One region of the Thalassotalea ponticola genome, then DNA from elsewhere that is predicted to be linked to it. Evidence: predicted binding sites of a transcription regulator. Region 1 holds the regulator's gene; the other holds the start of a gene.

Region 1 (3,213 bases):
AATTGCCACAAATAGCGTGTACATCTCGGTTACATTCGGGCAAAATAACCCCAATTTTTATTACACCATTTCGTTAGAGGAAAACCCATGCTAACTCGTGATATGAACATTGCTGATTTTGATCCAGAATTGTATCAAGCAATGACCAAAGAAGTTGAACGCCAAGAGCATCACATTGAACTTATTGCTTCAGAGAACTACACCAGTCCTCGCGTATTAGAAGCTCAAGGTTCACAGCTAACCAACAAATACGCTGAAGGTTATCCGGGCAAGCGTTACTACGGTGGTTGTGAGTTTGTTGATATCGCCGAAGAGTTAGCAATCAAACGTGCCTGTGAACTATTTGGCGCTGAATACGCTAACGTACAGCCGCACGCAGGTTCACAAGCAAACTCTGCAGTATTTATGGCGCTTTGTACGCCGGGCGCTAAAGTACTTGGTATGAGCTTAGCGCATGGTGGTCACTTAACGCACGGTAGTGGTGTAAACTTTTCTGGTAAAATGTACGAGCCTATTCAATACGGTCTACACCCAGAAACTGGCGATATCGATTACGAAGAAGTTGAGCGTTTAGCACTAGAGCACAAGCCTGAGATGATTGTTGCTGGTTTCTCTGCATTCTCTGGTGTTGTTGACTGGGCGCGTTTTCGTGAAATCGCTGACAAAGTTGGCGCTTACCTTATGGTTGATATGGCCCACGTTGCTGGTCTTATCGCGGCAGGTTTATACCCGAACCCACTGCCACACGCACACGTTGTTACTACCACAACGCACAAAACATTAGCGGGTCCTCGTGGCGGTCTTATCTTATCGGCATGTGGCGACGAAGCAATTTACAAAAAGCTTAACTCAGCGGTTTTCCCTGGTGGCCAAGGTGGTCCATTAATGCACATCATCGCAGCAAAAGCGGTAGCATTTAAAGAAGCATTAGCACCAGAGTTTAAAGAGTACCAACAAAACGTATTAAACAACGCTAAAACTATGGTCCGCGTACTACAAGATCGCGGCTACAAAGTTGTTTCAAATGGCACCGAAAATCACTTGTTGCTGCTTGATTTGATTGATAAAGACATCACTGGTAAAGACGCTGATGCAGCTCTAGGCCGTGCGTTTATCACCGTAAACAAGAACTCAGTACCAAATGATCCTCGTTCACCATTTGTTACCTCAGGTTTGCGTTTAGGTACACCAGCAATCACTCGTCGCGGCTTTGGCGAAGCGGAAACGGCTGAACTTACCGGTTGGATCTGTGATATTCTTGATGACATTAATAACGAAGCGACAATTGATGCGGTTCGTGAAAAAGTTATCGAGCTTTGTTCACGATTCCCTGTTTACGCGTAATCAGGTGCTATAAAGAACAAAAAAAATGGTCGCTTGAGCGGCCATTTTTTTTCTAGTTGGTAGTAATCGCTAACAAAACACGATTTAATATAAGGTTGTAACCCAAATAAGCGAACGCAGGAATAGCTATGCATTGTCCATTTTGTTCAGCAACGGAAACCAAAGTCATCGATTCAAGGTTAGTCAGTGACGGCCACCAAATTAGACGCAGACGTGAGTGCTTGCAATGTCACGAGCGCTTTACCACATTTGAAGGGGCGGAGTTGGTGATGCCGAGAATCATTAAACGCGATGGTACTCGCGAGCCTTTCAACGAAGATAAGCTGCGCAGCGGTATGTTACGAGCATTGGAAAAGCGACCGGTCAGTGTCGAGCAAATCGAAGCCTCAGTGAACAACCTTAAATCCAAACTCAGGGCGACAGGTGAGCGAGAGGTGAGTAGTGAATTACTCGGCACCATAATCATGGATGAATTAAAGGCGCTTGATAAGGTCGCTTATGTGCGCTTTGCCTCGGTGTATCGCTCGTTTGAAGATATTCGAGAGTTCGGTGAAGAAATCGCCCGCCTTGGCGACGATAAAAAATAACCAATGGTGTCATTGAGATGATTAACAACCACGAATATTACATGCAATTAGCCATTAAGTTGGCGCGTAATGGCTTGTATAGCACATCGCCAAACCCGCGAGTTGGTTGTGTGATCGTAAATAATGGCGACATTGTTGGCCAGGGATATCACATCAAAGCGGGGCAGGGCCATGCTGAAGTTAATGCGCTTGCAGAGGCCGGTGCACAAGCGCGTGGAGCAACGGCCTACGTTACGCTTGAACCGTGCAGCCACCACGGCCGTACACCGCCCTGTGCTCAAGCTCTGATTGACGCAGGTGTCGCACACGTGATCTACGGTATGCAAGATCCCAATCCGCTGGTGAGCGGTCGAGGAATTGAGCGTTTGATCAATGCTGATATTCGAGTTACCGGACCGGTTCTTGAGCAGGCCTGCCGTCAGCTCAATCCCGGCTTTATTAAACGCAATACGCAAGGCTTGCCGCTAGTGCGTTGTAAATTAGCATCCAGTTTGGATGGCAAGACAGCGATGGCAAGCGGTGAGAGTCAATGGATTACCTCGGCTGAAGCGCGACGTGATGTGCAAGCGTTTCGCGCGCGAAGTTGTGCTATTATCAGTGGCGCAGATACGGTAATTACCGATAATGCTCGACTCAATGTGCGAGGCGCCGAGTTGAATAGTGATAGCAGCGCTGATGATGCTAAAATCCGTCAACCAATTCGCATTATTATTGATACTAAGCAACGCTTAACACCTGATTTGTTGTTATTTTCTGTTGAAGCGCCAATAATTTTAATACGCACAGAACTTGAAAATGACCAACAATGGCCGCATTTTGTCGAACAAATACAGGTTAAGCAAAGCAAGGGTTTTGCCGACTTGCACGACGTGATGGCGCAATTGGCAAAACGCGGTTTGAACGAACTGTGGTTGGAGTGTGGCCGTAGATTGGCGGGAGCTTTTTTCGCCGCCGGATTGGTCGATGAACTGGTTCTGTATCAGGCTCCCAAGTTACTGTCGGATGAGGCGCAAGGATTAGTACAAATTCCTGGGCTGTCGGCATTGTCAGACGCGATTTCGCTGACTATTAATGACGTTCGCAAAATAGGCTGTGACGTTCGCTTTATTTGCCAAGTAGCTAAAGCATAAGCGAAACCTTAGGATAGAGATTTTAAATAGGAAATAGTATGTTTACCGGAATTATTGAGGCGATAGGAACGATTGCGTCAATCAAGGTTAGTGGTCAAGGAGCTCGAATTACTGTGAACACCGGTAAGCTCGATATGGCTGACGTCAAGCTC
Region 2 (3,213 bases), 1.2 Mb from region 1:
AACCTTAAACAAAACGGTGAAATCCTACTTGTTTGCCATTGTCGGTGCTGAAAAACTGTTAAAGCTGGTGCCCAATGGCACCCATGACTGGGACAAATTCATCCGACCAAGTCAACTTATTGGCTGGGCTGAAATACATCAACTGCATTGTATTGATGCCACGGGTATTCATTACAACCCGCTAAGCGAAAACCACAAGCTAGGTGATGGATTGGACGTAAATTACATTATCGCGTGCCAAAAAGTCACCGGTTAACACCGTGCTCACCAGTTATTTATTCTCGCCTTGGGAGGCCCGAAACCCGTGATGCTAACTAACGCCGAAGGGGTACTTTTTGACTTAGATGGTACCCTACTCGACACCGCCAGAGATTTGGGTGAATGTTTAAACGCCATACTCCGTGAACACGGCTTTGAGCAAGTGGCCTTTGAGCGCTATCGCTTGGTTGCATCTGACGGCGTGCTTCCCTTGTTACAGCTCGGTTTTGGCGAGCAGCTCTCTCGCTTTGACGTTGAGCAATTACGACTTCAATTTCTCGATTACTATCGCCAACACCTCGCCGTATACACCCGTCCATTTGACGGCATCGTCCCCTTGATAAACGCCATTGAAGAATGCGGTTTGCCGTGGGGGGTCGTTACCAACAAGCCGGCGTTTTTAACCGACCCTTTGATGGCTGAGTTTAGTGAGTTTGGCAACAGTGTGATCAATGTCAGTGGCGATACGCTAGCCACCCGAAAGCCCGATCCTGCACCAATGCAACACGCCAGTAACGCACTAGGGGTGCCATCCCACAAGGTTTGGTATTTTGGCGATGCAGAGCGCGATATTGTCGCCGGAAGACGCGCTAATATGACCACGGTGATCGCCAAATGGGGCTACATCAAGCACGGCGAAGATCTCACTCGTTGGCAAGCAGATCACGCGATCTCAAATCCCTTACATATTTTGCGGAATTGTGATTAGTACAAAGATCATACGATTTAATAAATCATTGTTTTTATTGAATTTTATATTTTTTATTGAATTTTCGAATATAAAGATCAAAAAATAGGTAAAAAGATCTATAAAAAAATTTTCGGCAAAAAAAAGATCTTGCTTTTTGTCGATTTCCGCTTGTGTCAGTGGTCACAATGTAAGTTGTTACTAACCGATAAATGTTAAGTGTTTTTTCCACAATTTATCCACCATTTATTGGGCTTGCAATGCGAGCGAAACCTCATTATCTTGTGACTAGAAACATACAAAAACCCCATATCTTGTGCATAGCTTTTGATTCAAAAGTGTTCAGTTGGGGTGGAAATACAGGCCGCGTTTATCTGTGTCGCTGGCAGATAACGCTAGACAATAACAATAACAACGCAGGGAAAGCAGAGCACGTATTACTGCCCTTTGCTCAAACAAAGTAAAGCTATGTATAAAAATTATAAAGACAGGTCATTCATGAACAACACCCTTTTTGTCACGAAACGTAATGGCGAAAAAGAACCGATCGATTTAGAAAAAATTCACAAAGTTATCGACTGGGCAGCCGAAGGCTTAGACTCAGTATCGGTATCTCAAGTTGAAATTAAGTCTCATATCCAATTTTACGATGGTATCAAAACCGAAGATATTCACGAGACCATCATCAAATCAGCTGCTGATCTGATCTCAGAAGATGCACCAGATTATCAATACCTAGCTGCGCGCTTAGCGATTTTCCACTTGCGCAAAAAAGCATTTGGTCAATACGAGCCTCCGGCGTTGTATGCACACGTCAAGCGCTTGGTAGAACTGGGCAAGTACGACAAGCACTTACTGGAAGACTACAGCGAAGCCGAATTTGAGCAAATGGATGCGTTTCTCGATCACGATCGCGACAAGACATTCAGCTATGCAGCGGTTAAGCAATTAGAAGGTAAATACCTAGTTCAAAACCGAGTCAGCGGTGAGATCTACGAAAGTGCTCAGTTTTTATACGTATTGGTTTCAGCCTGTTTATTTGCCAAGTACCCGGCAGAAACGCGTATGCGTTACGTACGTGAATTTTACGACGCGATATCAACCTTTAAAATATCGTTGCCAACGCCAATTATGGCCGGTGTGCGTACACCGACGCGTCAATTTTCATCGTGTGTTCTGATTGAAACAGGCGACAGCTTAGATTCGATCAATGCAACCTCAAGTGCGATTGTAAAATACGTATCTCAGCGCGCTGGTATCGGTATCAATGCCGGTCGTATTCGTGCACTGGGTAGCGCCATTCGCGATGGTGAAGCATTCCACACCGGTTGTATCCCGTTTTACAAACACTTCCAAACCGCAGTAAAAAGCTGTTCACAAGGCGGTGTTCGCGGCGGTGCGGCTACGCTGTTTTACCCACTATGGCACCTTGAAGTAGAAAATTTATTGGTGTTGAAAAACAACCGTGGTGTTGAAGAAAACCGCGTACGTCACCTAGACTACGGTGTGCAATTCAACAAGACCATGTATCAGCGTTTGATCAAGGGTGATTACATTACCCTGTTCAGCCCATCGGATGTACCGGGCTTGTACGACGCCTTCTTTGAAGACCAAGAGCTGTTTGAACAGCTTTACGTTAAATACGAAAACGATGCAAGCATCCGTAAAAAGCGCATCAAAGCGATTGAGTTATTTACCTTGTTTGCGCAAGAGCGCGCGTCAACCGGACGCATCTACTTACAAAACGTCGATCACTGTAATACTCACAGCCCGTTTGACCAAAAAGTGGCGCCGGTTCGTCAATCAAACTTGTGTCTTGAAATTGCCCTACCGACTAAGCCATTAAAAGACGTCAACGATCCTGACGGCGAAATTGCGCTATGTACGCTATCGGCGTTTAACTTAGGTAAAATCGACTCGTTAGACGAGTTAGAAAGCTTAGCTGACTTAGCGGTTCGTGCACTCGATAGCTTACTCGATTACCAAGATTATCCTGTGCCTGCTGCGTATAATGCAACCATGGGCCGCAGAACGCTAGGTATAGGGGTTATTAACTACGCTTACTACTTGGCTAAAAACGGTGTATTTTACTCAAACGGCAGTGCCAACAACTTAACCCACAGAACCTTTGAAGCTATCCAGTACTACTTGCTGAAAGCATCAAACAACTTGGCGAAAGAACAAGGCGCTTGTCCGCTGTTCAATGAAACCAAGTTAGCACAAGGTATCTTACCAATTGATACCTATAAAAAAGACGTGGATAGCAT

What was found. The regulator NrdR, encoded in region 1, represses ribonucleotide reductase genes. The targets are predictions, from matches to a motif close to AAACACNANATNTNGTGTTT.
Region 2: nrdA (class 1a ribonucleoside-diphosphate reductase subunit alpha) is a predicted target of NrdR. The motif match lies at 1,249-1,268, and genes of this name have one in related genera.

What each region holds. Positions count from the first base shown of each region.
Region 1 is NZ_CP166871.1:2,626,747-2,629,959, reverse strand. It holds gene glyA (serine hydroxymethyltransferase) at 88-1,344, shown strand; gene nrdR (transcriptional regulator NrdR) at 1,473-1,931, shown strand; gene ribD (bifunctional diaminohydroxyphosphoribosylaminopyrimidine deaminase/5-amino-6-(5-phosphoribosylamino)uracil reductase RibD) at 1,949-3,061, shown strand; gene ACAY30_RS11440 (riboflavin synthase) at 3,100-3,213, shown strand, end outside.
Region 2 is NZ_CP166871.1:1,453,922-1,457,134, reverse strand. It holds gene ubiG (bifunctional 2-polyprenyl-6-hydroxyphenol methylase/3-demethylubiquinol 3-O-methyltransferase UbiG) at 1-256, shown strand, start outside; gene ACAY30_RS06245 (HAD family hydrolase) at 308-967, shown strand; gene nrdA (class 1a ribonucleoside-diphosphate reductase subunit alpha) at 1,445-3,213, shown strand, end outside.